One region of the Cyanobacterium sp. DS4 genome, then DNA from elsewhere that is predicted to be linked to it. Evidence: predicted binding sites of a transcription regulator. Region 1 holds the regulator's gene; each other region holds the start of a gene.

What was found. Region 1 encodes HrcA, which represses chaperone genes, less so after heat shock. Its sites were predicted from a motif close to TTAGCACTCNNANNNTNNGAGTGCTAA; they were not measured.
Region 2: a site for HrcA is predicted at 1,819-1,845, ahead of groL (chaperonin GroEL). Genes of this name have one in related genera too.
Region 3: a site for HrcA is predicted at 1,258-1,284, ahead of groES (co-chaperone GroES). Genes of this name have one in related genera too.
Region 4: a site for HrcA is predicted at 1,892-1,918, ahead of prmA (50S ribosomal protein L11 methyltransferase). Genes of this name have one in related genera too.

Annotation. Positions count from the first base shown of each region.
Region 1 is NZ_CP084098.1:1,155,702-1,159,647, reverse strand. Features, by position in the region: gene Dongsha4_RS04945 (response regulator transcription factor) at 1-259, opposite strand, end outside; gene glnA (type I glutamate--ammonia ligase) at 529-1,950, opposite strand; gene hrcA (heat-inducible transcriptional repressor HrcA) at 2,197-3,273, shown strand; gene Dongsha4_RS04930 (restriction endonuclease subunit S) at 3,575-3,946, opposite strand, start outside.
Region 2 is NZ_CP084098.1:3,238,691-3,242,636, reverse strand. Features, by position in the region: gene Dongsha4_RS13875 (NADH-quinone oxidoreductase subunit M) at 116-1,627, shown strand; gene groL (chaperonin GroEL) at 1,894-3,561, shown strand; gene Dongsha4_RS13865 (UvrD-helicase domain-containing protein) at 3,766-3,946, shown strand, end outside.
Region 3 is NZ_CP084098.1:3,551,675-3,555,620, forward strand. Features, by position in the region: gene Dongsha4_RS15265 (DUF1822 family protein) at 1-1,186, shown strand, start outside; gene groES (co-chaperone GroES) at 1,342-1,653, shown strand; gene groL (chaperonin GroEL) at 1,817-3,442, shown strand; gene Dongsha4_RS15280 (hypothetical protein) at 3,508-3,810, shown strand; gene Dongsha4_RS15285 (hypothetical protein) at 3,798-3,946, shown strand, end outside.
Region 4 is NZ_CP084098.1:811,498-815,443, reverse strand. Features, by position in the region: gene serA (phosphoglycerate dehydrogenase) at 225-1,805, shown strand; gene prmA (50S ribosomal protein L11 methyltransferase) at 1,948-2,853, shown strand; gene Dongsha4_RS03410 (CHAD domain-containing protein) at 2,968-3,946, shown strand, end outside.

The sequences.
Region 1 (3,946 bases):
CACTAATTTCATCTTTTGCCATTAAAAGAATAACAGGAATCATACAACCAATACTACGCAATTGACGACAAACATCAAAACCAGACATTTGAGGCAACATCCAATCGAGTAAAATCAGGTCAGGGTTAACTTTTTGAGCAACTTTTAACCCTTCTTTTCCATCTAGTGCGATCGCTACTTCATAACCCTCATACTGCAATTCTAACTCCAAAAACTTAGCTAATTTTTGCTCATCCTCTACCACTAAAATCTTACTCATCTTTCTCTCAATCTTTCTCTATGGTTTATATTTTAACCTCAATTCGTGATTCAAGAATATAGAACCCATTAAGACCTAAGTTCGATATATAATTGTCCGATGATGTAAGAGAAAAAAGAATTATCAAATAATCATTTATAAACTTTTTATTTTTATTTAGCCTGATACGTGCTACCTGTCATCGAAAACCTTTTTTAAGAATCCAATTACCCAATAAAAAAGGAGGCAACAATACCTCCAGAAAAAAGAGAAGTTATCAAATATTTTGTTTAGACATCGTAATACAATGCAAACTCATAAGGATGAGGACGAAGACGCATGGGGTTAATTTCATTGTCTAACTTATACTCAATCCAATTATTGATAAAGTCGCTCGTAAATACACCACCTTCTGTTAAGAAAGCATTATCTTTTTCCAAAGCCTCTAAAGCCTGTTCTAAAGAGCCAGGAGTAGAAGGAATTTTACTTAATTCTTCGGGGGAGAGATCGTAAATATCCACATCTAAAGGTTCACCCGGATCAATTTCATTTTTAATGCCATCAATACCAGCACAAAGCATTGCCGCAAAAGCTAAGTAAGGATTGCTAGTAGCATCAGGACAACGGAATTCTAAGCGTTTGGCTTTAGGATTTGCACCAGATAAAGGGATACGCACAGAAGCCGAACGATTACCTTGAGAGTAAGCTAAGTTAACAGGAGCTTCAAAACCCGGAACTAAACGCTTATAGGAGTTAGTGGAAGGATTACTAAAAGCTAAAATCGCAGGAGCGTGTTTTAAAATACCACCGATATAGTGTAAAGCCATTTTGCTTAAGTTGGCATAACCATCGCCCCAGAATAAAGGTTGACCATCTCTCCAAATAGACTGGTGAGTATGCATACCTGAACCATTATCATTAAATAAAGGCTTTGGCATGAAGGTGACAGTTCTGCCGTACTTCTTAGCAACATTTTTAATCACATACTTATAAGTCATTAAATAGTCTGCCGCCTCTATCAAAGTAGCAAAACGAAAACCTAACTCATTCTGTCCACCAGTCGCAACCTCATGGTGATGCTTTTCAATGGGAACACCACATTCAGCCATAGTTAAAAGCATTTCCGTACGCATATCCTGCATCGTATCTGTGGGAGGTACGGGGAAATAGCCTTGTTTGTAACCCGGTTTATAACCTAAATTTCCGCCTTCTTCTTCTTTTCCAGAATTCCAACGTCCTTCTACACTGTCAACATAATAGTATCCCTTGTTTTCCGTTTGATCAAAACGAACATCATCAAACACGAAAAACTCCGCCTCAGGACCAAAATAAGCAGTATCTCCGATGCCACTTTGAGCTAAATACTCTACAGCTTTTTGAGCGATACTACGAGGATCTCTGGAGTACCATTCCCCAGTACGAGGTTCTTTGATACTACAAATCATACTAAGGGTAGGTTCTTTGCAGAAAGGATCAATCCATGCAGTGGTAGGATCTGGAACCATTGCCATATCAGATTCATTAATCGCTTTCCAACCACGAATACTAGAACCATCAAAAGGCACACCATCCACAAAAGAAGACTCGTCTATTTGATCGTAGTAAAAAGAGCAATGTTGCCAAGTACCGGGTAAATCGATAAATTTGAGGTCGATAATTTTGATATTCTGATCTTGAATCATTTTCAAGACTTCTTGGGGAGTTCCGGGCATTAAATTATTTCTCCTTTATTTCTTGTCGTTACTTTTATGTCTTACTCACAAGTCTTAATCCTAAGCACAGTCAAACCTAAGTTTTGTAGCGATTGATACATCTATATAAATATTTATTTTCTTTATGCTAATTTTGCATAACTGATGGAAGACATAGCAAATATGTAAAGAAAAGTTATACTAGCACCATATAAACAAACAATTTTTATAATCTTTTTATATTTAATTACTCCAATCAAGCATAAGATGACTGTTCAAATTAAACTCAATGAACGCCATCATAAAGTATTACAGGCAACTATCAAACATTACATAGCAACGGCTGAACCAGTGGGGTCAAAAACTTTGATGAAAGAGTATGACTTTAGCGTCAGTTCGGCGACAATTCGTAATGCGATGGGGAAATTAGAAAAGGCTGGTTTTTTATATCAACCTTATACTTCTGCCGGGCGTATCCCCTCAGATTCAGGTTATCGTGTTTATGTGGATCAACTTTTAACGGAACAAAATACAGTTAAAATTTCCCTTGATCCTTTTCTCGATGCCACTTGGCTCAATTTATCTGGGCGTTATGAAATTCTATTTCAAAAAATAACCAAAATTCTTGCGGAAGTAAGTGGTTGTATCGCCTTAATTACCCTGCCTCAAGTCTCAGGGAATATTATTCGTCACTTGCAGTTAGTCCGAGTTGCCGATGATAAAATTATGTTGGTGATCGTTATAGATAATTACCAAGCAGAATCTTTTGTCCTAGATAGTCAGGAGTTAAGGTCTGATTCGCAAAAGTTACACACTGAAGTCTTTGATAGTGAATTGGAAATTTTATCGAACTTTTTAAATCATAAATTAAAGGGTAAATCTCTAAAAGAAATTAATCATTTAGATGGTGGTGAATTGGACAATGATTTTAAACTTTACACAGATTTTATTAACCATTTACTAATAAAAATAAAGTCTAGCTATCATTTGGCTCAAAGTACACCAATTTTACTACAGGGATTCTCACAATTAGTGCAACAACCTGAATTTTCAAGTATAGATCAGGTAAAAATACTATTAAATTTCTTAGAAACAGAGCAAAAACAGCTTCTACCTCTTTTATTTAATATTAACGAAAATCTGGAAGAAAAGAGAGTAAAAATTCATATTGGTTCGGAAAATCCATTGGAATCAATGCGTTCTTGTAGTTTAATATCTGCCTATTATTTTCAAGAAGATTATCCCGTGGGTAGTGTTGGTATTATTGGACCTACTAGAATGCCTTATGAACAAGCGATCGCTCTTGTAGAATGTACAGCTAATTATCTTTCTGAAAAAATGTAATTGGTTGAGGTTTTCATCACTAAACCCTACACCTAACAGTAGGGAATTTTTCATTCATCGAGTTATTTTCAGACGGCAAAGTATCTATGAACAGACCATCACAGAGAGTAAATGCTAATTAAAACAGATGATGTACTAGAGCTTTTTTAACAATAATATAGACTCAGATGATTAATTGTATATAACGGTACTTAAACTAAAAATATCAAACTATGAGTCTCAAATCCTTATTAATCAAAGATTTTACATCGATTGATAACTTTTCCTTTGATAGTAGGAGTTTCAGCCATTTTTATCGTGTTTACCTAAATCCCTTACGCTGACTGTATTTTAGGCTATTTTTGTACAAAAATTTCTCAAAGTACCGATAAGCAGACGGTAAAGCTAAAGCCGATTCTAATTGAGCTTCTATGGCTTTTCTTGCCCTTTCCACTGCTGACATTTGCTCATTCAATATCGATGCGATGCGTTTTTGTTCATCTATCGGCGGTAAAAGAATTTCAAGGGTTTTCAGATTCTCTTGATTAAGTGCGACCCTTTCTAGCCCTCTTTTGTCATGTTCGGTTATAAAATAATATGAAGAAAAAGAGCAAATAAATAGTTGGAAAAAAAGTTTAAAGAAAATAATGATGATGATTGAGCCATTAATTTTATTTTGGTTAATAACACCATG
Region 2 (3,946 bases), 2.1 Mb from region 1:
TCCTTTAAAAAAGAGCTAAAGTCCTCATTACAAAACCATATAGATATTATCTGCTAAATGTTTAATTAAAAAGTTTTTCTCAAAATTATTAACCATCAACTATTAATTATTTAATATGCTTAGTTCCTTAATATGGTTGCCTATTTTTGGGGCAATAATTATTTGTTTTTTACCTAGCTTTAAAAATACTCTTATTTATCGTAATATTGCTTTAAATATTGCGATCGCAACTCTGATTATTAATATCATCATTGGGATTAATTTTGACATTAACTTATTTGATAGTCAGTTTACTGAAAGTATTTCTTGGCTAAATTGGCTCGGTTTGGGCTATGATTTGGGAGTTGATGGTTTATCTTTACCCCTTATTTCTCTCAACAGTTTATTAACTTTAATTGCTATTTATATCTCTCCTAAAGATATTCAAAGACCTCGTTTCTATTATGGAATGATTTTACTTTTAACAGGAGGAGTTGCCGGGGCATTTTTAGCAGAAAATTTATTGTTATTTTTCCTCTTTTATGAAGTAGAAATTGTACCTTTATATTTTCTCATTGCGGTTTGGGGGGGAGCAAAAAGAGGTTATGCGGCAATGAAGTTTTTACTTTATACTGCTTTATCTGGATTCCTCGTCTTAATTTCTTTTTTAGGTTTAGTTTGGTTTAGTGGAGAGCCAACCTTTGCTTTTGAGCCTTTAAAATCTCATGGTTTACCTGTGGCTACTCAAATTTTACTCTTAATTCCTCTCTTAATTGGCTTATTCATCAAAATCCCCATTTTTCCCTTTCATACTTGGCTTCCTGATGCTCACGTTGAAGCTAGTACACCTGTCTCAGTTTTATTAGCAGGGGTGTTATTAAAACTAGGCACTTACGGCTTATTACGTTTCGGGGTGGGTTTCTTCCTTGAAGGTTGGTTGGTGATTGCCCCTTACTTAGCTTTCTTGGCGGGAATTAGTGCTTTATATGGTGCTATGTGTGCGATCGCGCAAAAGGATATGAAAAAAGTAGTAGCCTACTCATCCATTGCCCACATGGCTTATGTTTTACTTGCCGCTTCTGCCACCACTAGATTAAGTTTACAAGCATCTATTTTACAAATGGTGAGTCATGGTTTAATCAGTGCCATGTTATTTATTTTGGTGGGTATTGTCTATAAAAAAACAGGTAGCCGTGATGTGGATTATTTAAGGGGCTTACTCAATCCCGAAAGAGGTTTACCTGTCACTGGTAGTTTAATGATATTAGCAGTCATGGCTAGTTGCGGTATTCCGGGCATGGTTGGCTTTATTTCTGAATTTTTGGTATTCAGAGGTAGCTTCCCTATTTTCCCCATTCCTACATTACTCTGTCTCATTGGTACAGGTTTGACGGCAGTTTATTTCTTATTAATGGTGAATAAAGTCTTTTTTGGACGCTTAACCCCCGAATTAAGCAATTTACCTAGAGTTTTATGGACTGAGAGAATTCCTGCTCTGATTTTAGCGGTTTTAATCATTCTTTTTGGTTTACAACCCCATTTTATTAGCCGTTGGAGTGAAACCCAAGCCTCCCTCATTTTCTATGGTGGAGAAGAAAATGCTTCTTTTGTGATGAGTAATCGTCACACTTTTAGTCATAATTTATAACCAGTGAATAGATTAGATTAAAAAAAGGCAAAGGGCAATAATTTGAGTTCGGAGTTCGGAGTTCGGAGTTCGGAGTTCAGAGTTCAGATAAAAAAAGATAAAAAAGAAATTTTCCCCTAACATCCCAATCTCCTAAAACTCTAATACTAATTGCTCATTAATTAATCAGAGAAAAGGTGCTGATAACCGTATTAGCAGTCATGACCTAAGAGTGCTAAATTGATCTATGGGAAAAAAATAAATATAGTCTTACAGCAGAAATATCTATGGCTAAAATTGTATCTTTTAAAGAAGAGTCCAGAAGACACCTCGAACAAGGAGTTAACGCCCTTGCTAATGCAGTGAAAGTGACTTTAGGACCTAAAGGTAGAAATGTATTATTAGAAAAAAAATTCGGTGCACCTGAAATCGTTAAAGACGGTGTTAGCGTTGCCAAAGAAATCGAATTAGAAAGCCCCTTAGAAAATACTGGCGCTCGTTTAGTGCGCGAAGTTGCTTCTAAAACCAAAGACATTGCAGGAGATGGTACAACCACCGCTACAGTTATCGCTCAAGCAATTATTAAAGAAGGCTTGAAAAATGTTACTGCTGGTGCTAACCCTGTGGCGTTACGTCGTGGTATTGATAAGGCGATCGCACTTTTAGTGAAAGAAATTTCCGCTATGGCTAAACCTGTTGAAGGAGATGCGATCGCTCAAGTTGCTACCGTATCCGCAGGAAATGATGAAGAAATCGGACAAATGATTTCCACCGCCATGGATAAAGTTACCAAAGATGGCGTGATTACCGTAGAAGAATCTAAATCCTTAGCCACCGAATTAGAAGTAGTGGAAGGAATGCAGATTGATAGAGGCTATATGTCTCCTTATTTTGTCACCGATCAAGAAAAACAAATAGTTGAATTTGAAAATCCCCTCGTCTTAGTTACCGATAAAAAAATTAGCTCTATTGCTGATTTAGTTCCCGTATTAGAAAATGTTGCCCGTGCAGGTAAACCCCTTTTCATCGTTGCTGAAGACATTGAAGGAGAAGCCCTTGCTACCCTCGTAGTTAATAAAGCTCGTGGTGTCTTAAACGTGGCCGCCATCAAAGCACCCAGTTTTGGCGATCGCCGTAAAGCCATGTTACAGGATATTGCTATTTTAACTGGCGGACGTTTGATTTCTGAAGAAATTGGCTTGAGCCTTGATACTACCAATTTAGATGATTTAGGTAAAGCTCGTAAAATCACCATCGAGAAAGATAACACCATTATTGTTGCGGATGGAGAAAATAAAGCAGAAGTAGAAAAAAGAGTTGCTCAAATCCGTAAACAACTCGAAGAAACTGATTCTGAGTACGACACCGAAAAATTACAAGAGCGTATCGCTAAATTAGCTGGTGGTGTAGCAGTGATTAAAGTAGGTGCGGCTACTGAAACCGAATTAAAAGAAAGAAAATTACGCATCGAAGACGCTCTCAACGCTACCAAAGCCGCAGTAGATGAAGGAATTGTACCCGGAGGTGGTGCAAGTTTAATTCACTTATCTCCCAAAGTAGCCGAATTAAAAGATAGTCTTACTATCGAAGAAGAAAAAATCGGTGCAGACATTGTTCTCAGAGCCATTCAAGCTCCTCTAGCTCAAATTGCTAACAATGCAGGAGTAGAAGGTGCGGTTGTTATTGCCAAAGTTCAAGAATCCGAAGCCAACATCGGTTATAATGCCTTAACAGGAAAATATGAAGACTTAATCGCTTCTGGTATTATCGATCCTGCGAAAGTGGTTCGTACCTCCTTACAAAACGCCGCATCTATTGCCGGATTAGTATTAACTACCGAAGCCTTAGTAGTAGAAAAACCTGCTCCCGAACCTGCAATGCCCGATATGGGTGGCATGGGCGGAGGAATGCCCGGCATGGGTGGCATGGGAATGCCCGGTATGGGAATGATGTAATTCCTTAAAACTTATTGACAGGTAAGATACCTGTTTCATCTTTTATATTGTAGGGGTTGAACATTGGTTTGACCCTTTTTTTTGTTAAATTTTATTACTTTTTGTAATTTACTTATTTTCTGAATGTCATTATTGAAAAGTAAGTTAAGAGTTAAGAGATTCTATAAGCCCTTAATTCTTCATTATTTTTAATTCTGATTTCCCGTGACTATATCAATTTTATTTTCCGTTCGAGTTTGGAATAAGATTAGATTTTTAAGCCCCAAAGAGCGCAGTCGTTTTTTATTTAAAGTAAGAAGAATTACTCATAATAGTATTCCCCACCGTCAAATTAGGGAATTAGATATTAATAGTAATCTAAAAATTTTTCGTATTAGATATAATT
Region 3 (3,946 bases), 1.9 Mb from region 1:
CACAGAGAGAAATGACATAGTTGATTATCTTAGTATTTGGGAATTTATCAATGGTAATGCTATTGATGTGAAGAATAGTCGCTTAGTTTTAATTCCCACAGAAACCCAAGATAAAGTTAGTATTTCTATTCCTCAAGAATGGCTAAAAATTCCTGAATGGGTTGGTAGTTATTGTGTCATAGTGGGAGTGAACTTAGAGGAAAATTATTTAGATTTTTGGGGTTATATTAACTACGATAATTTACAAAAAAATGGGGAAATAGATAATTTAAACCATACTGTTAATTTACCCTATGAATATTTGGAAAATGACTTAAATTCAATGGCTCTGGAATATGAATATGGTTGGGAAAATATCCCTCAAGTTTCTCCATTAAAATGTTTATCACCTCAAATGCAACAAAATTTAATTACAGAGTTGGAAAATAGTTTATTTCCACGTCTTAGTATTGATTTTAGTGATTGGTTGAGTTTAATTAGCATTGCCGATGCTCGTTATCAATTATATTCCCGTCGTCAAAGTGTAAATTTAGGTGATTTATTAAAAAATAAAACAGAGAATATTTTGAGAAAAAGATGGCAAAGTTTACAAGATTTTATCAAAGATAATTTTGAGACTGATTTCAATTTAAAAATGTCTCCTGCTTTTCGCTCTATTTCACCCCAAGAGGCTTTAAATATCTTAGTCAAAAATGATAATTATGGACAAATATTAGAAATTTTAAACACCATTCCTAATTGGCAAATTGCAGAAGATTTACAACGGGAATTTATCGAAATTTTAGTTCATCTAATGAATAATGATAATGACGGGGAAATTCTTTGGAGTAGTGCTTTTGCTTTAGAGTCTTTACAAGCAAATCATCCTTTATGCCCTAAAGGATACGGAAAGTTAATTGATTTCAATGAAGAAAAGAAAAATTATGGTTTATTAATCAATATTTTACCCAGAAATTATGGGCAAGTTAGTATTTTTGTGAGAGTTTCTGTTTTAAGTAATGAGGATAGTTTACCAGAAGGTTTATCACTGAAAATATTAGATGAAAATGAAGATCTTTTTCAAGCAATTATTAGCGAAAAGGGGGATAATGTTATTCAGTACAAATTTTGGGCAGATGAAGGAGAAACCTTTAAAATTCAAGTAAGTTTCAACGATGATTATGTAGAAGATACATTCAAGGTATAAGTGTCATTAAAAATACGTTCGGAAACCCGTACAAAACAACCTATTGCTATCTCTCATAAATTTCGGTTAAATTAGCACTCGTAAGGTGAGAGCGCTAAAAACTAAGCTCTGACCCTCAAAATAATTAATCTTTGAGAAATTGGAGTAAACAATCTATGGCAGCTATTTCCATCAATGTATCTACCGTCAAGCCTTTAGGCGATCGCGTTTTTGTTAAAGTAAGTGAAGCAGAAGAAAAAACTGCTGGTGGTATCTACTTACCCGACAACGCCAAAGAAAAACCCCAAGTAGGTGAAGTTGTTACCGTGGGTGAAGGTAAAGTAAATGATAAAGGTGAACGTACTCCTGTGGAAGTTAAAGTAGGCGATAAAGTACTTTACTCCAAATATGCAGGTACTGACATCAAACTCGGTGGCGATGACTATGTTTTACTCTCCGAAAAAGACATTCTCGCTGTAGTTTCATAGTAAAGATCAAAGGGCAGAGGGCAAGGGGCAAAGGACAACTTTCCCGTCAAAGTCTCATTTTGTCTAATGCTTAAATAGATTGGGTTAAGGTACGCAACCCACAAAACATTACAACGTACCAAAAATTATTACAAATTATACAGTAAATTAAACAGAATCAATTATGGCAAAATCTATCATTTACAACGAAGAAGCCCGTCGCGCTCTCGAAAAAGGCATTGACTTATTAGCTGAAGCTGTAGCTGTAACTCTTGGTCCTAAAGGACGTAACGTTGTTTTAGAGAAAAAATTTGGAGCTCCTCAAATCGTTAACGACGGTGTAACCATTGCTAAAGAAATCGAATTAGAAGATCACATCGAAAATACTGGTGTTTCTTTAATTCGTCAAGCCGCTTCTAAAACTAACGATGTTGCAGGTGACGGTACTACCACTGCGACTGTATTAGCTCATGCCATCGTTAAAGAAGGTTTACGTAACGTTGCCGCAGGTGCTAACCCCATCGCTTTAAAACGTGGTATCGACAAAGCTACTGAGCATTTAGTGGCTAAAATTGCTGAACACGCTCGTAAAGTAGAAGACAGCAAAGCTATTGCTCAAGTTGGTTCTATCTCCGCAGGTAACGACACCGAAGTTGGTGAAATGATTGCTAAAGCAATGGATAAAGTTGGACAAGAAGGAGTTATCTCCCTCGAGGAAGGCAAATCCATGGAAACCGAACTCGAAATCACCGAAGGTATGCGTTTTGACAAAGGTTACATCTCTCCTTACTTCGTAACCGATACCGAGCGGATGGAATGTGTATTAGATGATCCTTACATTTTAGTAACCGACAAAAAAATCACCTTAGTTCAAGACTTAGTACCCGTTTTAGAACAAGTTGCCCGTCAAGGCAAACCTTTAATGATTATTGCTGAAGACATCGAAAAAGAAGCCCTTGCAACCTTAGTTGTTAACCGTCTTCGTGGTGTCTTAAATGTATCTGCTGTTAAAGCTCCCGGATTTGGCGATCGCCGTAAACAAATGTTAGAAGATATTGCCATCTTAACTGGTGGACAATTAATCAGCGAAGATGCTGGATTAAAAATTGATACTACTACCATCGATCAATTAGGTAAAGCTCGTCGTATCAGCATCACCAAAGACAACACCACCATCGTCGCAGAAGGTAACGAAAAAGACGTTAAAGCTCGTTGTGAGCAAATCCGTCGTCAAATCGAAGAATCTGACTCTTCCTACGACAAAGAAAAATTACAAGAGCGTCTTGCTAAATTAAGCGGTGGTGTAGCAGTAATCAAAGTTGGTGCGGCTACCGAAACCGAAATGAAAGATCGTAAGTTACGTTTAGAAGATGCGATCAACGCTACCAAAGCGGCTGTTGAAGAAGGTATCGTTCCTGGTGGTGGCACAACCTTAGCACACTTAGCTCCTAGCCTCGAAGAATGGGCAAACGCTAACTTAACCGCAGAGCAATTAACTGGTGCTTTAATCGTAGCTCGTGCTTTAACTGCTCCTTTAAGAAGAATTGCTGAAAACGCAGGTCAAAATGGTGCTGTGGTAGCTGAAAGAGTTAAAGAAAAAGACTTTAACACTGGTTATGATGCCGCTAACAATGAGTATGTGGATATGTTCTCTGCTGGTATTGTTGACCCCGCAAAAGTAACTCGCTCTGCTATTCAAAACGCTGCATCTATTGCTGGTATGGTATTAACCACCGAGTGTATTGTAGTGGACAAACCTGAAAAAGATAAACCTGCTGTACCTGCTGGTGGCGGTGACTTCGACTACTAAAATCTAACTTAAATAAATAACTGTAGGGTGGGCATTGCCCACCTTTTTTATTATTCTGAAATAAGTTGATGTTTGAAATATTAACACCACTAGGCTTTACCGTCAGGACATCTGAAAGTTATTGGCAACGGCTAATTATTAAACATCCTGACATAGGAGATAAACTGGATTTAGTACAACTAGCTCTAATTAATCCAGATCAAATTCATCGTAGTAGCCATGATAAAACAGTATTCTTATTTTATGTCATGAGAAAAGAAAAACGTTGGGTTGAAGCGGTGGCTAAACGTTTAAATGGAGATGGATTCTTAATTACAGCTTATCAAACCGATGGGATTAAAGAAGGTGAGTTACTATGGCACAAGTAAAGATTTTTTATGAACCAGATACACAATTATTAACAGTATTTTGGCAGTCACCGAGAAAAGAACAAATTAGCACTGAATTGGGGGAAGGAGTTATTTTAATTAAAGACTCAAAAACTAATGAGCCTATTGGTGTGGA
Region 4 (3,946 bases), 340 kb from region 1:
GGGGGGATAAAGGGGGGTTTCTTAAAAGGGGAGACACAGAGGGGTTTGCCCCTTGCCCTTACTCTGGTCAAAATAACAAAGACACTCTTGTTGAGAATAATCCCGTTACATTTATTGATTTTAACAGACTGGGTGAATAATAATGGTAAGATGAAGACTGCAATTAATCAGCGTCAAAGTAAATTAACCATCGCAGTTAGAGTTAAACATTATAGTTAATTAGTATGGCAAAAGTTCTCGTATCCGATCCCATTGATGAAGCAGGGATTAAAATTCTTTCTCAAGTAGCACAAGTTGATGTTAAAACAGGATTATCCCCTTCAGAATTAGCAGGTATTATTTCTGATTATGATGCTTTAATGATTCGTTCTGGCACTCAGGTTACGGAAGAAGTCATAGAAGCCGCAACCCACCTTAAAATTATTGGACGTGCAGGGGTTGGTGTTGATAACGTAAATGTACCTGCCGCAACTCGTAAAGGTATCGTTGTTGTTAACTCCCCCGAAGGAAATACCATTGCCGCCGCCGAACACGCTTTAGCGATGATGTTATCTCTTTCTCGTCATATTCCCGATGCTAACCAATCTCTGAAAGAAGGTAGATGGGATCGCAAAAAGTTCATGGGTTCTGAAGTTTACAAAAAAACCCTTGGTGTTGTCGGTTTAGGAAAAATCGGTTCTCATGTGGCTACTGTCGCTAAAGCAATGGGGATGAAAATTTTAGCTTATGATCCTTTCATTTCTCAAGAAAGAGCTAATCAGTTAGGATGTACTTTAGTAGATTTAGATTTAATTTTCACCGAATCTGATTATATCACCCTTCATGTGCCTAAAACCAAGGAAACAGCAAACCTCATCAATGCTGATTCTTTAGCTAAAATGAAACCCACTGCTAGAATTATTAACTGTTCTCGTGGTGGTATTATCGATGAAGATGCCCTTTATGAAGCATTGGCAAATGATAAAATTGCTGGAGCGGCTTTAGACGTTTTTGCGACTGAGCCTTTAGGGGAATCTTCTTTAAAATCTTTAGGTAGTAACGTTATTCTCACTCCCCATTTAGGTGCATCTACCGCCGAAGCACAAGTGAATGTTGCCATTGATGTTGCTGAACAAATTAGAGATGTATTATTGGGGCTTCCTGCTCGTAGTGCTGTTAACATCCCCGGTTTAAGTCCAGATGTAATGGAAAAACTACGTCCTTATATGCGTTTAGCCGAAACTTTAGGCAATTTAGTAGGACAATTAGCAGGAGATAGAGTCGAGAGTTTCAATGTAACTCTACAAGGAGATTTAGCTGATAACAACAGTCAGCCTTTAGTAGTGGCGGCAATTAAGGGTTTACTTTCCAAAGCTCTTAGAGAAAGGGTAAACTATGTTAATGCTGCGATCGAAGCTAAAGAAAGAGGCATCCACATCACAGAAACTAGAGATACCACCGCTAAAGATTACAGTAACTCCATTTACCTCGAAGCCACAGGTACAAAAGGCACTCACTCGGTGACAGGTGCGTTGTTGAATGATGGTGAAATTCGTATCATCAACCTAGATAACTACCCTGTTAACGTACCACCTAACAATTATATGTTATTTACCCTTCACCGAGATATGCCCGGTATTATCGGTAAAATAGGCTCTTTGTTGGGTAATTTCAACGTGAACATTGCGAGTATGCAAGTAGGACGTAAAATTGTCCGTGGTGATGCGGTGATGGTATTAACCATTGATGATCCTTTACCTGAAGGTATTTTAGGGGAAATCTTAAAAGTACCCGGTGTCACTGATGCTTATACAGTAACTCTTTAATAGTAAATTTCCCGTTTTTTTATAATTCCCCTCTTATTAATGCAGTAGGGGGGATCTAATCTTTAAATTAGGATAAGCATTAAACAATATCACTCCTAGTTTCCAATTCCTAATTTTTGTTTTTAACTGATTGATTGAATTTATGACTGAAAATTGGTGGGAAATCCGAGTAAATTACATTCCCGAATTAGAAGATAGTGTATTTTGGCGTTTACAAGAATTTGGCTGTCAGGGTACTGCTTTAATGAAAGAAGAGGATAATTGGTTAATCAAAGGCTATGTCCCTACTATTAGTATTGATACCGTTGATTTAGCCGCCCTTGCTCTTTCTCTTAAACAAGATTTTATTATGGCTGGACAGGAAAAGCCACCAGTTGTAACATGGCAATTAATTAATAATGAGGACTGGGCAAGTAGTTGGAAACAATATTGGCAACCGATGGATATTGGAGACCGTTTTTCTATCTATCCTGCTTGGATTGAAACCCCAGAAAAGTGCGATCACAAAGTGGCGCAGCGCGATCGCATCATTCTTCGTTTAGATCCGGGTTCTGCTTTTGGTACGGGTGTTCATGCTACAACTCAGCTTTGTCTTGAGTCTTTAGAAATGCGCATAGATGAGGATGAAATTGATTTAAACATAGCAGATATTGGTTGTGGTTCTGGTATTCTTTCCATTGGAGCAAGACTTTTAGGGGCGAAAGAAGTTACAGCAGTAGATACAGATCCTTTAGCGGTGAAAGCAACAAAAGAAAATAGTTTGCTCAATCAGGTGGATAATATCAAAGTCTTTCAGGGAAGCATTGAAGAAGTGAAATTGCAGGGGAAACAATTTGATGGTATTGTTTGTAATATTCTGGCGGAAATTATTAAACCGATGATACCCGAAATGGCAGAGATTATTAAGCCTGATGGTTGGGTGATTTTAAGTGGTATTTTAGTCGAACAATCTAACGAAATTGCTTCTATTTTAGAACAAAATGGATGGGCGATCGCAGCTTTATGGAAAAGAGATAATTGGTGTTGTTTGAATGCGAGAAGGAGTTAAAAAAAATGTCTTAAATAGAGGAATTAAATAGTTAATTTTTGTAATTAATCAAGAGAATTTAAAGAATGTTTTACTATAATAAATACATCTAAAATTTATACTGGAGGTTGATCTATGTCTTTACCGACTTTGAACAACAATCCGACAACTATCGGTGATTATGCCTATGGGGCAGTTTCTAAGCATAGTCACAAAATTTTTAAATATGAAAAAAGAATTTTAAAGGAAAATGATCCCGAAAATCTACATCAAATTCGGGTAGCAATGAGACGGTTAAGAAGTTCTTTACTTAGCTTCGATCGAGTTTTAATTCTTCCTTCTATAATATGCGATCGCACTGTAGGGAAAATTGCTCGTATCCTAGGACAAGAAAGAGATGCAGATATTATTAATATTAACTTAGAGACAAAATTTAAGCCTAATTTACCAAGAGAAGAAGAAAAATTTTTATCCAAACTAGAAGAAGAATTTAACCAAAAAAAACATCTTCATTTCCCTAGTAGTAAAGAGATTTTAAAAGGCAAAAAATATTTAAAATTAAAACAAGCCCTTTTAGACTGGCTAGACAATCCAGAATTAAATAAAATTTCAGCCCTAAAAATAGAAAAATTATTACCAGATTTATTGCTTCCACAAATAGCCTCTTTTTCTCTACAATCGGCATGGTTAACAGGTACTGAATTAGAAGACAACCACGAAATAAAAATTCAACATAATTTAACAGACATAGAAATAAAAGAAATTCTTAATAATGAAGGAAAATATTTACATAAACTAAGAAAACAAGCTAAAAAAGTACGTTATCAACTAGAATTATTTACTGACTTTTACCCACCTAAATATCAAGAATATATTAGTTTTGTTAAACAATTACAAACAGTTTTAGGTAATATTCAAGACAACTTATGCTTAATGAATTATTTATCTGATTTAGTAGGAAAAAAATGGGAAAAAAATCTCCCACAACTGTCATTATTAATCAGAGAAGATCAAGAAAGACAATGGCAAGAATGGCAACAACTACAAAGTATTTTTCTTTCTCCTAATTATTTATCTCATTGGCGAGAAGTCATTATTAAATTTATTAATAGTT